2 linked regions of the Pararoseomonas sp. SCSIO 73927 genome follow. The protein of the gene in region 1 binds, or shares a complex with, the protein of each later gene. Links are inferred from orthologs where the notes say so. Each region holds a gene or a part of one and is shown on either strand. Other genes may lie near its edges.

The links.
Region 2: the proteins of VQH23_RS16540 (region 1) and uvrB are in contact, whole or in part, in a crystal structure (PDB 7EGT), measured with the Thermus thermophilus proteins. The link is inferred for Pararoseomonas sp. SCSIO 73927 from one-to-one orthologs. Residues at the interface, in WP_096412145.1 of Thermus thermophilus: His654, Arg656, Phe657, Gln666, Asp668, Glu669, Lys680, Arg681, Leu682, Ser683, Lys685, Tyr686, Ala687; in WP_096411307.1 of Thermus thermophilus: Glu23, Leu25, Arg26, Asp27, Gly28, Glu29, Arg30, Phe31, Arg55, Glu326, Asp327, Phe328, Glu379, Ser382, Gln383, His398, Gly400, Arg401.

Annotation. Positions count from the first base shown.
Region 1 is NZ_CP146232.1:3,510,483-3,522,573, forward strand. What follows is about bases 3,811-6,771. They hold VQH23_RS16540 (UvrD-helicase domain-containing protein), read left to right. Parts: upstream 3,811-4,149; coding sequence 4,150-6,393; downstream 6,394-6,771. Other genes in these bases: VQH23_RS16535 (hypothetical protein), read right to left, coding at 3,811-4,085; VQH23_RS16545 (50S ribosomal protein L11 methyltransferase), read left to right, coding at 6,419-6,771. Outside these bases: VQH23_RS16515 (M20 aminoacylase family protein), read left to right, coding at 1-617; VQH23_RS16520 (ABC transporter substrate-binding protein), read right to left, coding at 905-1,531; VQH23_RS16525 (VacJ family lipoprotein), read right to left, coding at 1,703-2,524; VQH23_RS16530 (hypothetical protein), read left to right, coding at 2,805-3,137; more of VQH23_RS16535, read right to left, coding at 3,147-3,810; more of VQH23_RS16545, read left to right, coding at 6,772-7,324; VQH23_RS16550 (TetR/AcrR family transcriptional regulator), read right to left, coding at 7,461-8,066; VQH23_RS16555 (hypothetical protein), read left to right, coding at 8,148-8,513; VQH23_RS16560 (L,D-transpeptidase family protein), read right to left, coding at 8,664-9,203; VQH23_RS16565 (hypothetical protein), read right to left, coding at 9,407-9,610; VQH23_RS16570 (DUF1127 domain-containing protein), read right to left, coding at 9,823-10,179; VQH23_RS16575 (aminopeptidase P family protein), read left to right, coding at 10,341-12,091. UniProt on the Escherichia coli protein: A helicase with DNA-dependent ATPase activity. Unwinds DNA duplexes with 3'-5' polarity. Translocates on single-stranded DNA with 3'-5' polarity. Initiates unwinding more efficiently from a nicked substrate than double-stranded DNA.
Region 2 is NZ_CP146232.1:993-7,949, forward strand. Bases 1,887-4,844 are described here. They hold uvrB (excinuclease ABC subunit UvrB), read left to right. Parts: upstream 1,887-2,245; coding sequence 2,246-4,444; downstream 4,445-4,844. Other genes in these bases: VQH23_RS00030 (hypothetical protein), read left to right, coding at 1,887-1,925; VQH23_RS00045 (hypothetical protein), read left to right, coding at 4,454-4,844. Outside these bases: VQH23_RS00015 (TrmH family RNA methyltransferase), read left to right, coding at 1-607; VQH23_RS00020 (hypothetical protein), read left to right, coding at 718-981; VQH23_RS00025 (hypothetical protein), read right to left, coding at 1,439-1,621; more of VQH23_RS00030, read left to right, coding at 1,740-1,886; more of VQH23_RS00045, read left to right, coding at 4,845-4,888; VQH23_RS00050 (lytic transglycosylase domain-containing protein), read right to left, coding at 4,905-5,729; VQH23_RS00055 (tripartite tricarboxylate transporter substrate binding protein), read right to left, coding at 5,813-6,793. UniProt on the Escherichia coli protein: The UvrABC repair system catalyzes the recognition and processing of DNA lesions. A damage recognition complex composed of 2 UvrA and 2 UvrB subunits scans DNA for abnormalities.

The sequences.
Region 1 (12,091 bases):
TGATCCGCCTGATCGGCCGCAGCAGCCACGGCGCGGAGCCGCAGAACGGTCTCGATCCGCTGCCCTGCGCGGTGCAGATCTACAACGCCCTCCAGACCCTCGTCTCCCGCCGCACCTCCCCGCACGACACGGCGGTGGTGAGCGTCGGCCAATTCCACGCCGGCACCTCCGATATCGTGCTGCCGCAGGCGGTTGAGATGCGCGGCACCATCCGCACCCTCCTCCCGGAGACGCATGACCGCTTGGCCACGCTGTTCCGCGAGATCGTGGAGAACACCGCCAAGGCCCATGGTGTCCGGCTGGAGCTGGAGCACAACTACTCCTACCCGCCCACCATCAACACGCCCGCCCAGGCCGCGCTGGCGGCGGAGGCCGTGGCCGACGTGGTCGGGGCGGAGCGCATCAAGGCGGACCTGCCCTCCCTCACCGCCGGAGAGGACTTCGCCTACATGCTGCACGAGGCGCCGGGCGCCTTCATCCTGATGGGCCAGGCCGGGGCCGACGAGCACACGAGCACCCCGGTCCATAACGGCCGCTACGACTTCAACGACGACCTGCTGCCGATCGGAGCCAGCACGCTGGTGCGGCTGGTGCAGCGGGAACTGGCGGAGAGCTAGTTCTTCGCCTCCGGCCTGTGGCCGGGAAGAGGAAGAAGGAATTCTTCCTCTTCCCGCACCTCTCACCATCATCTTCATCTGGTAGTTGGTTTTGCCCGGCTGCCGGTGCGCCTCGGGTCCAAGACCCGAGGCGACTGTAAGGGCAGAATCAGCCCCGTCGAGCAGAGACCCAATCTCAGGGCCGCGCGGCGGCAGCTGGAAGGGGATGCAAGGGCCTCAGGCCCTTGGATCGGGACAAACGCTTCGCGGTTGCCAAGGAGGCAGGGGGCGGAGCCCCCTGGGGCCGATCAGCCCCCTTCGCGGGAGGAGAGCTGCGATACCTGCTGGCGCATCGCGTCCAGCAGGGCGGAGACGCGGCCACCGTTGCGCCCGATGACGGAGGCGTACTCGCTGCGCGTGGTCAGGCGCAGGGAGGTGCCCTCGGCGATCAGGTCCACGATCCGGGGCTGCCCGCCCACCTCGCTCACGCGCCAGTCCAGGGAGACGGGGCCGCCATTGGGCCGCTCCACGATGGTGTTCACCAGCGCGTCGTCCTCCGTCCGCTGCTGGCTGCGGCCGAGGGAGAAGCGCACCCCCTGGTACTCGCCGAAGCGGGCGGAGAGGTTGCGGATCAGCACCTCCTCGAACAGCCGCATGTACTGGGCCTGCTCGTCCGGGGTCGCCTGGCGCAGGTAGCGCCCGAGGATGAAGCGGCCGACCCCCTCCACGTCCACCGCGCGGCGCAGCACCGCCGCCACCTGCTCCCGCCGCTGCGCCACGGCGCCGCGACCGTTGATGGCGGCCACGAGCTCCTGGCCCGTGGACTGGATGAAGGCGGCCGCGCGGGCCGTGTCCACCGGCTGGGCAAAGGCGGGAAAGGCCCGCGCCGCCACCAGGGCGGCGCCGGCGGCGAGGAGGGTGCGTCGTGCGATCATCTCGTCCGGGATCTCGTTCTGCTGTGCGGCACCGGCCGGCCCTTCAGGGCCGCCCGTCCGCAGGTGGTGCGCTGGCGTCGCCGCCTCAACGCCCCCTGAACGCGAGCGGGCGGGTTCCGTTCCGTGCGACCCGCCGCCCGCTGCGCGGCTCAGCCCGGCGTGGCTCCGCGCTCAGGGCTGCGGCGAACGGGGCGTGGTGTCCGGCAGCCCGGTACCAAGCCCCTGCGGCGCGGCGGGGGTGGCGGCCGGGGTATTGGCGATCTCCCGCGCCCGCTGCTGGCGATAGGCGCTGCGCAGCGTGGCGTAGGGATCCAGGCTGGTGCGCTGGACGTCGTCCAGCGGGTCCAGCAGGGATTCGCGGGTGCTCACCACCGTCACGCCCGCGCGGACGCCGTTGGCGATGTCCATGGCGTCCGGGTGGCCGAAGGTGAGCCAGGTGAGGGGATCGGCGGCGATCCCGGCCGCGAAGCCCAGCAGGTCGCGCGGGTTGCTCGGGCCGAGGAGAGGGATGAAGAGGTAGGGTCCTTCCTCGATTCCCGCCACGGCGAAGGTCTGGCCGAAATCCTCCGTGTGCGGCGGCAGGCCGAATTCCCGGGCCACGTCGATGAAGCCGCCGACCCCGAGGGTGGAGTTCAGCAGGAAGCGCCCCAGCGTCTCCCCGAAGCGCTGCGTCTCGCCCTGCAGCGCGTCGTTCATCGCCACCACGGGGCTGCGCAGGTTGCTCAGGAAATTGGAGATGCCGGTGCGGACGGGCTGGGGCAGCACGGCGCGGTAGCCGATCGCCACCGGGCGCAGCACGACCGTGTCGATCGCCTGGTGCACGTCGTACATCGCGCGGTTGAAGGGCTCGATCGGGTCGTTGGTGGCCCGGAACTCCTCCACCGCCTCCCGGTCATCCGCCGGGGGGCGCGTGGCGCAGCCGGACAGGGCGGCGCCGGTCAGAACGAGGGCGAGGGCGGCCGGTGCCAGGCGGGGCAGGATGAAGGGGCGCATGATTCCAGGGCTCGGTTCAGCCTCCACTTAGCACCCGCGGCAGGGCGAGTGAACTGCCCGGTTCAGTATGGCGGTTCTGCTGTACGCACCGTCGCGTGATCGGCTGTTCGCGCCCTGCGCAGCGGGTAGCGGCGATCTCCTGGTCTGCCGCGGCCATCGCGCATCGCCGCTGCCGGCCGTCCGCGTTAGAGGGCGTCCGGGGAGGAGCTTTCCCGCGCGGAAGCGGCGGAGAAAATTCTGACTCTCGGATGATGGCCCGGTTGATGGAAAGGACAGCAGGGTGACGGAGGCGTGGATCCTGGCAGCCGGCTTCGTCGGGGGCGTGGCGGGTGGGGCAATCGGCGCCCGGCTCGCGGCCGCCGCGGCCTGGAAGGGCGGCCTCATCGCGGGCCTCGCCACCATCCTGCAGTTCGCCGTCGCTTCAGCGCTGGACCTTGAGGGGATCGTCCTCGTCTCCCTCCTCTACCTTGTCGCGGCGGGCCTCGTCGGCGGCCGATGGGGGCTGGGACTGACCGGCCGGCAGATCTCCATTGTGGTGATCGGCAGCTTCCTCTTCGCGGTCATGGCCGGCTTCGCGGCCATCCGGCTGACCGTCACCCCAGTCGAGGGATAGGTGGACTCTTCAGGCCTCGACACGCAGCCGCCGGTAGACAGGCCGCAACAGGAACGGGCTCAGGAACAGCGGAAACTGGCACAGCGCGAAGAAGAGCAGCACCTGCGGGTCCGTCGCCGCCGGCAGCACCGCGAAGTACAGCGCCATGTTCCGGTTGCCGGAGAGCAGCCCGGCCGAGAGCGCCACCCTCTGTCCCGCCGGCCGGAATGCCAGCGCCGTCGCCGCGTTCAGCCCGAAGGACCCCGCGAAGGCCAGCGCCAGCCCGCCCAGCACGAATCCCGGCGCCGCCAGCAGCCGCGCCAGCACCCCGTCCATGATCCCGAAGCCGTAGAGCACGACGAGCAGGACCACCGTCCCGTCCACCGCCCGCCCCCAGCGGTCCAGCACCGCCGGCGCCACGATCCGGCGGATGAGGACGGAGAGGACCAGCGGCAGCCCGACCACCAGCATCAGCCGCCCCATGAGCGCGGGGATGGAGATGGCGAGGTCGATGCCCAGCAGCCCGAGGGCGAGGGGAGGGGCCGTGAAGGGGATGAGGAGCGTGGAGAGCACCGCCACGACGAGGGAGATCTCCCCGTCCAACCCCACCAGCCGCGCGAAGGCGGGGGAGGAGGTGGCGGCGCAGCCCGTGGCCATGATGACCAGTGCCGCCCCCAGGGGCCCGTCCATCCCCGCCAACCACGCCGCGGCGAAGGCCAGGACCGGGCAGGCCAGCAGCAGCCAGGCCAGCAGCCCCGCCACCAGGACGGGCCGGCGCAGATAGGCCAGGACCTGGGCGGGATCGACCCGCAGCAGAACGAGCGTCATCAGGGAGGCGACGACGGGCGTCACCACGTCCCGCAGGGCGGCGGTGACCGGGGCGGGGGTGAGAAGGGCCGCGAAGATGCCGATTGCCAGGAGCGTGCCTCCGTTCCGGGCGGACCATTCCAGGGCAGGGCGCAGCGGCAAGCGGAACTCCCTCCGCGCCCTTCTCCGGTGGCGCGGGTTCGCGTCCCGTTCTATAGCCGCCCCCGTGTTCCCGCCAGCCCAGCCCCCATCCCCGTCCTCTGGCCCTTTCCCCGATTCCGGGACCGACTACCTCGCCAAGCTCAACCCGGAGCAGCGCGAGGCGGTGGAGACCGTGGACGGCCCCCTGCTGGTTCTCGCCGGCGCCGGCACGGGCAAGACCCGGGTGCTGACCACCCGCTTCGCCCATATCCTGATGACCCGCCGCGCCTTCCCCAACCAGGTGCTGGCCGTCACTTTCACCAACAAGGCGGCGAAGGAGATGCGGGAGCGCGTCTCCACCATCCTTGGCCGCCCCGCCGAAGGCCTCTGGCTCGGCACATTCCACGCGCTCTGCGCGCGCATGCTGCGGCGGCACGCGGAATATGTCGGGCTGACGAGTTCCTTCACCATCCTCGACACGGATGACCAGATGCGCCTGCTGAAGCAGGTGATGGATGCCGCCGTGGTGGACATCAAGCGCTGGCCGGCCCAGGGCATGATGGCGGTGATCCAGCGCTGGAAGGATCGCGGCCTGACCCCCGCCCGCGTGACGCCCGCCGAGGACAGCGACTACGCCAACAACAAGGCCCGCCAGATCTACGAGGCCTACCAGTCCCGCCTGAAGGACCTGAACACTGCCGATTTCGGCGACCTGATGCTGCACATGGCGGAGATCCTGCGGACCCAGCCCGACGTGCTGGCGCAGTACCACCGCGCCTTCCGCTACATCCTGGTGGACGAGTACCAGGACACGAACACCGTGCAGTACCTGTGGCTGCGCCTGCTGGCGCAGAGCCACCACAACATCTGCTGCGTGGGCGACGACGACCAGTCCATCTACTCCTGGCGCGGGGCGGAGGTGGAGAACATCCTGCGCTTCGAGAAGGACTTTCCCGGCGCGCGCATCGTGCGGCTGGAATCCAACTACCGCTCCACGAAGCCCATCCTCGCCACCGCCGCGCACCTCATCGCCAAGAACGAGGGGCGGCTGGGCAAGACCCTGCGCTCCGGCCGCAACGACGCGGAGGGCGAGAAGGTCCGCGTCGTCTCCCTCTGGGACTCCGAGGAGGAGGCCCGCATGGTCGGGGAACGGATCGAGCAGGCGCAGCGCAAGGGCGTTTCGCTGGCCGAGACCGCCATCCTCGTCCGCGCCGGCTTCCAGACGCGTTCGTTTGAGGAACGGCTGATCACCCTCGGCATCCCCTACCGCGTCGTCGGCGGCCTGAAGTTCTACGAGCGCGCGGAGATCCGCGACGCCATGGCCTACATGCGCGTGATGCACCAGCCCAGCGACGACCTGGCCTTCGAGCGCATCGTGAACACCCCCAAGCGCGGCATCGGCGACGGCGCGCTGCAGCAGATGCACATGGGCGCGCGGGAGCAGTCCATCCCGCTGGCCATCGCCGCCGAGCGCCTCTCTCGCACGGAAGCCCTGCGCGCCAAGCCGCGCGCCGCGATGCGCGAGCTGTTCGACGGCTTCGCCCGCTGGCGCGCGCTGATGCAGAAGGATGGGCATGTGGTGGCGGTCGCCACCATGCTCGACGAGTCCGGCTACACGGAGATGTGGAAGCAGGACAAGTCGGCCGAGGCGCCCGGCCGGCTGGAGAACCTGAAGGAGCTGGTGCGCGCGATCGGCGAGTTCCCGACGCTGGAGGGTTTCCTCGAGCACGTCGCGCTGGTGATGGAGAACGACGAGAACGCGGATGCCGAGCGCGTCTCCCTCATGACGCTGCATGCCGCCAAGGGCCTGGAATTCGACCTCGTCTTCCTGCCGGGCTGGGAGGAGGGGCTGTTCCCCCACCAGCGCGCGCTGGACGAGGGCGGCACCAAGTCGCTCGAGGAGGAGCGTCGCCTCGCCTATGTCGGCATCACCCGCGCGCGGAAGATGGCGGTGATCAGCCACGCCGCGAACCGCCGGGTTTACGGCAACTGGTCCGCCGCCATCCCCTCCCGCTTCCTCGACGAGCTCCCGCCCGACCAGATCGAGCGCGAGGGCGGCGGCGGCGCCCAGCGCGCACGGCTGGCGGATGCGCCGAGCGTCTTCGCCGGCGGCGGCATCTCCTCCTACCGCCCCCGCGTTATCGAGGCGGGCGCCTGGGAGGTGAAGGAACGCCCCGCGCGCGCGGATGCCATGCAGGTCGGCCAGCGCGTCTTCCACCAGAAGTTCGGCTATGGGCGGGTGACGGCGGTCGAGGACAACCGCCTGGAGGTCGATTTCGAGAAGGCGGGCACGAAGCGCGTCCTCGACAGCTTCGTGGAGAAGGCCTGATGTCGCACACTGACGGGCGCGCCTGATGTCGCGACACCATCCCCAGAACCTGGAGACGGTCTGGATCGAGGACCTGCCGGAGGAGGCCGTGCCCGCCGTCGAGGCCGCCTTCGAGCGCGCCTGCCGCAGCGTCGCCCTGTTCCTGAACGAGGAGACCGACACTTGGCGCGTGGAGGGCGTGCGTGAGGAGGGGACGAAGGACGACGACCTCACCGCCGCCCTGGCCCTAGCCTCCCTGACCACTGGTCTGGACCTCACGCCCCAGCGCGCCCCGGTGGAATCGGAGGGTTGGCTCGCCCGCACCGCCCAGTCCTTCCCGGAGCAGGCCATCGGCGGCCGCGTGGTCATCCGCCCCACCCACCTACCGGATCGCAAGCTCTGGGGCCGCACGGTGCTGAAGCTGGACGCCGGGATCGCCTTCGGCAGCGGGGAGCACGCCTCCACCCAGGGCTGCCTCATCGCCTTTGAGGGCGTGGCGCGCCGCATGGCCAAGCTGCCGAAGGACCGGCTGCGGATGCTGGATCTCGGCGCCGGCTCCGGCATCCTCGCCATGGCCGCTGCCTCCGCCCTGCACCGCCGCGTGCTGGCGACCGACATCGAGCCCTGGTCCGTCCGCGTGGCGAACGGGAACGCCGGTATGAACGGCCTGCGCACGCAGGTCCGCTCCATCCTGGCAGATGGCTGGAAGAACCCCGCCGTCTCGAAGGGGAGCTACGACCTCGTCTTCGCCAACATCCTCGCTCGCCCGCTCTGCGCCATGGCCGGCGACATGGCGCGCCACCTGCGCCCGGGCGGCACCGCGATCCTGGCCGGGCTCCTCGGCAAGCAGGCGAACTGGGTGCTGGCCGCGCATCGCCGCGGCGGGCTGGTGCTGGAGCGCCGCCTGAACATCGGCCCCTGGACGACGCTGGTCCTGCGGAAGCGGGGCTGATCCCATGGCGCCCCTCTTGCCTGGCGCTGGGGCGCTGCCTGCCATCCATCCCAACGGGCGCACCCTGCTACCCCACCCGCCTCAGGGCAGCGCTTGCCTCAACCCCATCACCGACCCTCGCGGGTCATTGGCTCTGTCAGCGGATGGTCGAGAGTGAGGCGATCGCCGCCTTGAGCACGGCCGTCTCCAGATCGAGCAGCGCGGACTCGGATGGCAGGGCTCGCTGCAACGCCAGTCCGTCGAGAACGGTGAGCAGGAACTGTGAGCGGGCGATATTGTCGCCGCGGGAGAGTGCGCCCTCCTCGACGAGGACCGACAGCCAGGACTGAACGCGACGGAGGGCCTGCCGCCTCAGCTCGACATAGCCTGCCCTGTGGTCGGCCGCCGCGCCCGGAGCGATGAAGGCGTGGTAGAGGTCCGACCACACATCCCGAGCTCGGTCGCCGACATCGATGGGGTTGAGCATGTGCCGGCAGCACTCGAGCAGTCGCTCATCCGCTGGAACCGTGGCGTCGCGGATCCGCCCGTCCGGCAGAGCCTCCTCGTAGAGGGACGAGAACACCGCATCGAGCAGCTCCCGCTGAGTGGGGAAATGATAGCGCAGGGTCCCCATGCCGACGCCCGCCCGCGCGGCGACGGCACGGACGCTCAGGCGCCTCTCCTTTCCCTCCTGAACGAGCGCTATCGAGGCGTGGAGGATCCGGTCCCGGGTGGTTGGCGCTTGAGGATCCTTCCGGGTCATAGACGGACAGGGCTCGCACAGCGTGCTATTGTCAATCCGCACACTGTGCTAGAGCGCTGATCGGAAGCATCGGAGAGGCCTGTGTCCCTGTCTGAGCCGCCGTCATCGGCGTGGCGCAAGCGCCTGCTGGGCTTCGTCATGGTCGTTATTTCGGTCGGAGCTCCTGTGATGACGACGACCTCTGTCGCGTCGTCGCGGGTGCGACCGCACCCGGAATCGCCGGGTAGGCAATGGATACGGCCTGCGCTTCTTTCCGCACAGCAAGGCAACGAACGGATGAGCGAGTTCAAGATCGGTGACACCGTGAGGATCACCGGTCCCGTCATGCGGGGCAACGTCGGAACGGTCGTCTGGAAGGACGACAGCGGCCAGAGATACCTCGTGCGCATCACCGCAGCGACGCAGAACTACTATCCGGCGGCGGAACTCGAGCTCTTCAGACCATGAGGAATCGCGGCGTGCCGCGATACGGTGCTGGGGCAGAACCTTGGCATAAGGGTGGCAGCCTCCGACCAAAGGCTCCAGCACCGCCCACCGCTCGTCACGTGGCGCCGGAGCACCCCGGCTCATGCTTCCAGTTCAGGCGCTGACAGGCCCCTAGGAAGGCGCGATCTCGATCGTCGTGCCCGGCCCGCAGCGCGCCAGCAGATCGACGAGCGCCGGGCGCTCGATCGAGACGCAGCCCAACGTCGGCCCCCAATCCGGCGCGGCCACGTGCAGGAAGATGGCGCTGCCCAGCCCTGGCACGGGCGGCGAGTCATTGTACCCGATCACCGCGATCACGTCGTAGAGGCCGTCCTCCCGCCACAGCTCCTCGTGGCTGCCGTCGAAGGGCAGGGTGACAGGGCGGTTGTACTCCGGCCGCCCCGCATCGTCGCACCAGCCGTCACTTGGCCGCAGCGCGCGGCAGGGCAGGGCGGTCTGCACGGGCGCCACGCGATCGGGCCGGTACAACACCTCGCGCAACGGAAAGACCCCGGCGGGGGAGGCCTTGTCGCCCTCGCGCTTCTCCGCGCGGGCACCGGCCGCGCCGATCGCGCAGCGCAGGGCGAGATCACCGGCAACAAGCTGCCCGCGATCCGGCACCACCAGCCTCTCCAGCCCTGCAGCCGCCCGGGCAAGGAACGGAAGCGCCAACCCGGCCGCACCGGCGCCGAGAACGAACTGGCGGCGCCCGTGTCGCGACATTTCGCGGTACGAGGCCCCTTCGCTTTCCGCCCTGCCGAGTTCCACGCTGCGCACTCCCTCGAGCGGATACCCCGCCGGGCACGAGGCTAGAAACGGCCTTGCCCCTGCCCGGATCACGGTCCCGTCGCCACGTCCTGCCCGGCTCGCCGAAGTCAGCGCCCGGTGGGGATGGAGTACCCGACCTGACGATTCGCAGGGTCCCAGCCGTAGAGCCGTGAGGGGCTCTCCTCGCGATTGGAGTCGATCCGGTTCGCCGTGCCCCGGCCATAGGGCGTGTCGAGAGAGAGGCCGCCCAGCCCCTGCCCGGCACACGCGCCGAGCGTCGCGGCCACCAGCAGCACCGCACCGATCCTCAAGCGCATCGATCCTCTCCGCCTCCTCTGGGATTCGGAGTGGCAGCCTACCTGTTCCCGGCGAGATGCGGAGCGGGCTTGCAGGGCGCAGGACCCCGAAAACAGCGCCGGCCCGCCGCGGCGCCTCGAGGGGGGAGGCAGCGCCGGGCGGGCCGGGCATCGGAACGGCGCGGTCGGGGGGAAATCGCCGTCCCGGTACTCGTTGGAAGCGGCCGTCAGGCGGCGGCGCGCTTCCGGAAACGGTCGTTCGCAGCGGCCGGGGCCGCCGCGGCCTTCGGGGCCTCCACGCCGCGCGCGGGCATGTCGCCGGCCAGCACGAAGGGGATCTCGGCGCGGGTCAGGCCGATATCGGCCAGCTCGCGGTCCGTCAGGGCGCGCAGCTCCGCCTCGGCACGGCGGCGCTGCATCCAGCCGGCGAAGCCGGCGAGCAGGCGCTGCAGCCCGGAAGCGAGGACGGCGTTCCGGGCCTCGTTGGCCTGACGCAGAAGCTCGATGTCGCTCAGCTGACGGATGTTGGCGGGGTAGGGCATCATCGGCGCGGGGTGCTGCACCTGGGAGATGCGGGGGTTCATGATTGTCGTCCGTTGATCGATGGCACCGGCAGGTCGCCCTTGCGACCCAGCCCCGGAATGCCTTCGGTGGAGGCAATATGGGCTTAGGAAGCGGGCAAATGGCGCGTTGTTCATGTGGCTGAGCCATGCGCCTAACGCATGGAAATCTGGGGAAACATGTCGTGGTTAACGAACTGGTGACAAACCTGCCGCAAAATCGCCTCGGTGAGTTGCGCGCCGAGATCGCGCGCGCCGGGGTGGACGGCCTCATTATCCCACGCGCGGACGAGTTCCTGGGCGAGTACGTTCCCCCTTCAGGCGAGCGCCTGGCGTGGATCACCGGCTTCACCGGCTCGGCCGGCCTCGCGATCGTCCTGCCGGATCGCGCCGCCGTCTTCACCGACGGCCGCTACACCACGCAGGTCGCGCAACAGACCGACCCCACCCTCTGGGAACGGCGCCATTTGATCGAGGAGCCCCCGGCCGCCTGGCTGAAGGCGCACGCCGCCGGCAAGCGCATCGGCTACGACCCATGGCTGCACCCGGGGGCCGCGCTGGACCGCCTCGCCGCTTCTGGCGCCACCCTCGTCCCGCTTCCCGCCAACCCGCTGGACGTGATCTGGAAGGACCGCCCCGCCGCCCCCACCGCGCCCGCCGAGCCCTGGCCGGAGGAATTCGCCGGCCGCTCCTCCGCGGAGAAGCGCGAGACCGTCGCCGCCGCCCTGCGGGAAGCCGGGCAGGACGCGGTGGTGCTCGCCGATGCTCATTCCGTCGCTTGGCTGCTGAACATGCGCGGCGGCGACCTGGACCACACGCCGCTGGCGCTCGCCTTCGCAATCCTGGACGCGGAAGGGGCCGTCACTCTCTTCATGGACCCCGCCAAGGCCGGCCCCGCCCTGCGGGAGGCCCTGGGCAATGCCGTCACCATTCGGCCGCGTGACACCCTGCCCGCGGCGCTGGCCGCGTTGAAGGGCACGACCGTCCGCCTGGACCCGGAGGCGACGCCCGCATGGTTCGGGCAGGCGCTCGCGGGGGCCGGCGCCACCGTCTCCCCCGGCACCGACCCCGTCCGCCTGCCCCGCGCCTGCAAGACGGAAGCGGAGCGGACCGGCGCCCGCGCCGCGCATCGCCGCGACGCAAGGCCGATGATCCGCTTCCTCGCCTGGTTCGCGCGCGGGGCCCGGCACGGCGAGCTGACGGAAATGGCGGCCGCCGACCAGCTCCTCGCCTTCCGCCGCATGGAGGACCGATTCCGGGCGGAGTCCTTCCCCGCCATCGCCGGCGCGGGGGACCACGGCGCGATCATCCACTACCGCGCCACCGAGGCCAGCAACCGGACGATCCACCCGGACGAGCCCTTCCTGATCGACAGCGGCGCCCAGTACCTGGACGGCACGACGGACATTACCCGCACCCTCTGGACCGGCCCGGGCACACCGCCGGCGGAGCTGCGCACCCGCTACACCCTGGTGCTGCGCGGCATGATCGCCCTCGCCGCCACCCGCTTCCCGGAGGGCGTGGCCGGCCCGCACCTCGACGCCATCGCCCGCCGCCCGCTCTGGGAGGCAGGGCTGGACTACGACCACGGCACCGGCCACGGCGTCGGCGCCTTCCTCTCCGTGCATGAGGGGCCGGCCGCCTTCTCCCGCAGCGCCGCGGTCGTCCCGCTGAAGGAAGGGATGATCCTCTCCGACGAACCAGGCTTCTACCTGCCCGGCGCCTACGGCATCCGGCTGGAGAACCTGCTGCTGGTGCGCCCCGTGGCCGCCGCCGCCGGCCCGAAGCGCTGGCTGCACTTCGAGACTCTCACCCTCGTTCCCTTCGACCGCGATCTGATCGACGCCGGCGCGCTCGACCGCACGGAGCGCGCCTGGCTGGACGCCTATCACGCCCGCATCCTGGTGGAGGTCGGCCCGACGCTCGACGGGCCGAC
Region 2 (6,957 bases), 3.5 Mb from region 1 along the record:
GGAGGGCGCGATCGCCGCCCGCAAGCTCCAGCCCGAACGGGTGGAGGACCGCGCCCGGTTCCACACCTTCCTGCCGGAGGATTCGGTGCACCAGGGCGCCGCCCTGCTGGCCGAGCCCCTGCCGGGCATCGGGCTGGACGACGCGCTGAAGGCCTCGGACGGCCCCGTGCTGCTGCTGGACCAGGTGACGGACCCGCGCAACGTCGGCGCCATCCTGCGCGCCGCCGCCGCCTTCGGCGCCGCGGCGGTGGTGGTGCAGGACCGCCACGCCCCGGCGGAGACGGGCGCCCTGGCCCGCGCCGCCTCCGGCGCGCTGGAGATCGTGCCGATGGTGCGCGAAGTGAACCTGGCCCGCGCGATCCGCCACCTACAGGATGGCGGCGCCTGGGTGATGGGCCTGGCCGGGGAGGCCGGGCGGACCCTCGCCGAGGCCAAGCCCACGGACCGCCGGGTAGGGCTGGTGCTGGGGGCGGAAGGCGGCGGACTGCGCCGCCTGCAGCGCGAGACCTGCGACGAGCTGGTGCGGCTGCCGATCACCGAGGCGATGGAGAGCCTCAACGTGGCCTCCGCCGCGGCCGTCGCTCTCTACGAGCTGCGCCGGGCCTGATGGCCCCGCTCTGATCACCTGCCGTTAACCCGGGCCGACGCAGACTGGGCCCGGGCACCCGAGAGGGGCCGTACCGTGCCAGGAGGGCTTCGCGGAGGAGGAAACCCTTCATGCAGCCCAACCCCCGCCGCCTTGGGGAAGTCCCGGCCACCCCCAATGCCTGGCACGAGTTGCCCGACGACCTGCAACTCACCCTCTCGCGCGAGGCGCTGCGGCGCGCGGCGGAAACCCTGGCCGAGCACGCGGAGCTTCTGGCCGCCGAGATGGATGGCGGCACCCTGCTCGACCAGGGCGGGCCGGAGGCGCTCCGCCTCTTCGCCGCCGTGGTGCGCGCGACGAACCGGGACGGTTTCGCCACGGTCGGCAACGCCTGACCCTGGCTGCACGCCGCCCCGGCACCCCGGGCACGCCAGCCCTCCGCGCCATGCATGCATTAAGCCATGGACATGTTGCACCGCAGCATCCACCTTCATCGCAGGGATAGGGAGGAACAGATAAAAGGATCTGTCCCATGCTGATCGTCTCCGCTTTCGCTCTCGCCGGCCTCGTGGCCGCGCAGGTGGTGGCCCGCATCTCCCTCGACCACTTCGAGGAGTTCCGCCGCCTGCCCCGCCTTCCGCAGGAGGCCTGACCCTGCCGCGCCCGGGGTCTCCCCGGGGCGCCAGGGGGCAATGTATCGTCGGCCAGTAACGGACCCGCGCCTATGGGCCACAACGCCAGCCTTGGGACGGGATACCGACCTCTCCAGTTAGGCCGACCGGCCCTTCCCAATCGGGCCGGGCTACTGGACGACTTCCACCTCGCCCGATCCGGATGCGGCTCTGCCGGTGCTCAATAGGGGCGCCGGCGCGCCGCCCAGACCAGCGGCGCCACGGACAGGATGATGCTGGACACAAGGGCCCCGATCGCGATCAGGCCTCCAGAGGAGATATGGACTTCCGCCCTGGCCGATACGGCGCGCCCGATCTGCAGATCCACCTTGGCCATGTGCTTACGGCCTTGCGCTTCATCCATTCCGCCGACTCTCCTGGCTGCTGACCAGGGGTGAACGCCGGACCGGGCCGGGCTTTGCGGACCGGGAACCTCCCCGGCCCGCATCGCCACGCGCCGCCATCGCCTGTATGATCCCAGCATGATTCGGAGAGCCCGCCTGGAGCGTTTGACCGACCAGGCGGGCGATCGGCTGATCCGGGCCATCGACAGGCTTTTGGACGCGGTCGGCTCCGATCGTCAGGCCTCCCTCACCGTGGCGGGCCTCGTCTTCCTGACCGTCCTGATCCTGACCGCGAAGGTCTTTTACCGGCTCATCAGCCTCTAGGGGCGGTTCCCGCGCCCGCAGGCCGACTGAAGCGCTCCAACCCCGGCCTCCAGGTTCACGGGGCAGGAGAAGTGGGGCGTGAGGGTCAGCATGGTGCCGGGTGAGGGGATCGAACCCCCGACCTTCGGTTTACAAAACCGCTGCACTACCGCTGTGCTAACCCGGCCCTTGCTGCACGCCCCTGCTTTCACCTCGGAGCCCGCAGCACCGCCACCTTAGCCCGGGGTCACGGAGGCGTCATCCCCGCCCTGCCGCGGTCGCCCGGCCGGGAGTCGGAATCCTGCTGTAACCGGCCGCTGTCCACCCTATGTTCACGGCCCATGGATACCCTGCCGCCCGTCCTGTTCCAGCCGATCCGCCGCCCCGCGCCGGCGGGCGGCCAGCCCTTGAAGGTCGTCTCTCCTTATGAGCCGGCGGGCGACCAGCCCACGGCCATTGCGGATCTGGTCGAAGGCCTGCGCGCGCGCGGGGAGCGCGACCAGGTGCTGCTCGGCGTCACCGGCTCCGGCAAGACCTTCAGCATGGCGAAGGTGATCGAGGCGGTGCAGCGGCCGACCCTGATCCTCGCGCCGAACAAGACGCTCGCGGCCCAGCTCTACGGGGAGATGAAGTCCTTCTTTCCGGAGAACGCGGTGGAATACTTCGTCTCCTACTACGATTATTACCAGCCGGAAGCCTACGTCCCGCGCACCGACACCTACATTGAGAAGGACGCCCAGATCAACGAGCAGATCGACCGGATGCGCCACTCGGCCACGCAGTCGCTGCTGGAGCGGCGGGACGTGGTGATCGTCGCCTCCGTCTCCTGCATCTACGGCATCGGCTCGGTCGAGACCTACGGCAACATGACCGTGAAGCTGCAGCTCGGCGGCCGGATCGACCGCGACGTGCTGGTGAAGGCACTCGTGGAGCTGCAGTACCGCCGCAACGACACCGCCTTCCAGCGCGGCACCTTCCGCCTGCGCGGGGAGACGGTGGATGTTTGGCCCTCCCACCTCGAGGACCGCGCCTGGCGCATCTCCCTCTTCGGGGACGAGATCGACGGGCTGCGCGAGTTCGACCCGCTGACGGGCGAGGTGGCGGGGGAGATGGAGAGCGTCGCGATCTACGCGAACAGCCACTACGTCACGCCGCGCCCGACGCTGATCCAGGCGATCAAGGATATCAAGATCGAGCTGAGGGAGACGCTCGCCCGCCTGCAATCCGAGGGCAAGCTGCTGGAGGCCCAGCGGCTGGAGCAGCGCACCACCTTCGACATCGAGATGATGGAGACGACCGGCGTCTGCAAAGGCATCGAGAACTACTCCCGCTATCTCTCCGGCCGCGGCGCCGGCCAGCCGCCGCCGACCCTGTTCGAGTACCTGCCCGAGGGCGCCCTGCTGATCGTTGACGAGAGCCACGTCACCATCGGCCAGATCGGCGGCATGGCGCGCGGCGACTTCGCGCGGAAGTCCGTGCTGGCGGATTTCGGCTTCCGCCTGCCCTCCTGCATGGACAACCGCCCGCTGCGCTTCGAGGAGTGGGAGAGCTTCCGGCCCGACACGATCTTCGTCTCCGCCACCCCTGGCGCCTGGGAGATGGAGCGGACCGGCGGCACCTTCGCCGAGCAGGTCATCCGCCCCACCGGCCTGATCGACCCGCCCGTGGAGATCCGCCCCGTGGAGGGCCAGGTGGACGACCTGCTGGCCGAGTGCCGCGACGTGATCGCCGCCGGCGGCCGCGTGCTGGCCACCACGCTCACCAAGCGCATGGCCGAGGACCTGACGGAGTACATGACGGAGACGGGCATCAAGGTCCGCTACCTGCACTCCGACGTGGACACGCTGGAGCGCATCGAGATCATCCGCGACCTCCGCCGCGGCGTCTTCGACGTGCTGGTGGGCATCAACCTGCTGCGCGAGGGGCTGGACATCCCGGAGTGCCGCCTCGTCGCCATCCTGGACGCCGACAAGGAGGGCTTCCTCCGCTCCACCACCTCGCTGATCCAGACCATCGGCCGCGCCGCGCGCAACGCGGAGGGCCGCGTGATCCTCTACGCCGACCGCATGACGGACAGCATGCGCCGCGCGATCGAGGAAACCGATCGCCGCCGCGCCAAGCAGGTGGCCTACAACACGGAGCACGGGATCACCCCGCAGACCATCCGCCGCGACATCGCGGACGTGCTGCAATCCGTCTACGAGCAGGACTACGTCACGGTGGAGGCGGTGGAGGACGACGCCTCCTCCCACTTCATCGGCCACAACCTGCGCGCCAGCATCTCGGAGCTGGAGCGCCGGATGCGCGCCGCCGCCGCCGACCTGGAGTTCGAGACCGCCGCCCGCCTGCGCGACGAGATCAAGCGGCTGGAGAACCTGGAACTGGGCCTCGACGCCCCTCCTCCCTCCGGCCACGAGGCGCGCGCCAAGGCGGACTGGAAACCCAAGCCGCTAGGTCCCGGCGGTGGCGGCTACGACCCGGACAAGCGCACCACCCGCACGGCGTCGCGCGGGGCGCCGCGCCGCAAGAAGGCGGGCTAGGCGCGGCGCATGGCCGAGGATCTCGCCGCCTCCATCGCCCGCTCCGCGGCGAAGCTCGTCGCGCTGTCCCGCCAGCGCGGCGGGGGCGCGCCGCTGGATTTCACCCCGGCGAGCCTGGAGACGGTGGAGGAGATGGCCGGGGAGGCCGCCCACTGGGCCACCGAGCTGACGCCCGCCGAGATCACGGGCCTGGTCCAGGATTTCGGCTGCTACCTGCTCGAGGTCGGCCGCGCCGAGTTCGGCGGTGCCTATCTCTGGCACGAGGCGCGGGACCAGCCCGTCCTCGTCGTCGGCGAACCGGCCTTCCACGTCGCGCTGATGACCTGGGACAAGCTGCGCGGCCGGCTGGGCGGGGACGCCGCAGACAATCTCCCCTTCTTCTACGCCGGCTTCGCGGAGCGTGCCCGGCAGGCCGCCCCGGGCACCCGCGCGCTCTACGTGTGAGGCAGGGCGCCCCGCCTCAGTAGGTCCTCCCCGTCGGCGCGGAAGGCGTCACCAGCCCGCCGCCCTCGAAGGCGCGCAGGCTCGGGTCGTCGGAGACCGCCATCACCCCCGTGCGGTAGCCGCCGGAGTAGGGTGTGCCGGAGTAGGGTGTGCCGGAGTAGGAGCCGGCGGCCTCCGCCCAGACCCCGTCCATCGCCACCGGCGTGCCGAGGTTCGGCACCACCTTGGCAAGGTAGTTGATCGTCTCGTCCGGCAGGATCATCGCGCCGGAGAGGACCCCCTCCACCCGCAGCGGCCCCGCATTGTAGGCGGCCACGAATCCCGGCGCGCCGAAGCGGTCCGACATGGCCCGGATGTAGGCGGCGCCGGCCAGGATGTTGTCTCGCGGGTCGTAGGGGTCCTCGCCCAGCCCGTGCTCGTCGCGCAGCCGCTCATAGGTGCGCGGCATCACCTGCATCAGCCCCATGGCGCCGACGGGTGAGGTGATGGGCAGCCCATCCGAGCCGTTGATCCGCCCACCGGATTCCTGCCGCATGATCGCGCGGATCCAGCCCTCGGACACCCCGAACCGGTTCGCCGCCTCCCGGATGTGCGGCCCCCAGGGATCACCGGAGGAGCCGGGGACATTGTAGCGGCGGCGCGCGGCGGCGGCGCGGTAGGCACGGGCCGCCGCCCGGCTGGCGGCGCGATCATCCACGGACGCCTCGGCGGAAGGAGGCGTGTCATACCCCGCCCCGGGTGCGTAGGCCTGCGGGGCGGGCGCGGGCGTACCGGCGCAGGCGGCGAGCAGGCCGAGAGCGACCAGGGGAAGGGCGGAGTGGAGGGGGCGGAACCAGGCCATGCCCCATTCTGCCGCATCCCCGGCCCCTCCGCGGCCACCGGATGGAAACCCGCCGCCCGATGTGGCGGCCGGGTCACAGCCCCCTACCCGTCCAGCCGGACATCGGCGTTGCGCGCCACCTCCCGCCACTTCGCGATCTCCGCGCGGACGAAGGCGTTGGCTTCCGCCACGCTCTGCGGCGCGGGCGCCCCGCCGAGCTGCACCACCCGCGCGGCGAAGGCGGGGTCGCGCAGCAGGGCCGTAACATCGGCATTCACCCGGTTCACCACCGCCTCCGGCGTGCCAGCCGGCACCGCGATCCCGGCCCAGCCGATCGCCTCGTAGCCCGGGATGGCCTCCGCGATCGCCGGTACCTCCGGCAGCTGCGGTGCACGCGCGGCGGAGGTGACGCCGAGCGCCTTGATCCGCCCGCCCCGGATGTGCGGCAGGGCGCTCGCCACGCTGTCGAACATCATCGGGATGTTGCCCGCCAGCAGGTCCGCCACCGCCGGCCCGCTGCCGCGGTAGGGCACGTGGGTCAGCCGCACCCCGGCCCTGGAGCAGAACAGCTCCGCCGACATGTGCTGGGAGGTGCCGGGCCCGCCGCTGCCGTAGGAGATGCCGCCCGGATCCGCCTTCGCCGCCGCGATCAGCCCGGCGATGTCGTTCGGCGCGAAGGAGGGGTGCGCCACGATCATCAGCGGCACGGTGAACATCAGGGTGACGTAGTTGAAGTCCCGCTCCGCGTCGTAGGGCAGGCTGCGGATCACGCTGGGATTGATCCCGTTCGTGCCGGAGGTGGATGCGACCAGGGTGTAGCCGTCCGGTGCCGCCCGCGCTCCCGCCTCCGTGCCCACCACCCCCGCGCCCCCGGCCCGGTTCTCCACCACCACGCGCTGCGGCCACTTGGCCGAGAGCGCCTCGGCCAGAACGCGCCCGATCGTATCCGTCGCCTGCCCCGGCGGGAAGGGGATGAGAAGGCGCACCGGCCGCGCGGGCCAGGCTTCCTGCGCCGTGGCGGAGCGCAGCGCCGGCAGGGCAAGGGCCGCGCCCAGCAGGCTGCGGCGGACGATCTGGACGGACATGGCGTGACCTCCCCTCGGTTCAGCCCGGCCCATAGGCCCACCCACTTGCCTCAAGCAAGCTATGCCATGCACATGGCCGATCCGCGCAACAAGATTGCTGGCAAGCGGTATTTGAGGGGAAGATTTCCCTGGACGGACGATGCCTGCGGCCGTTCCGTTCCCGC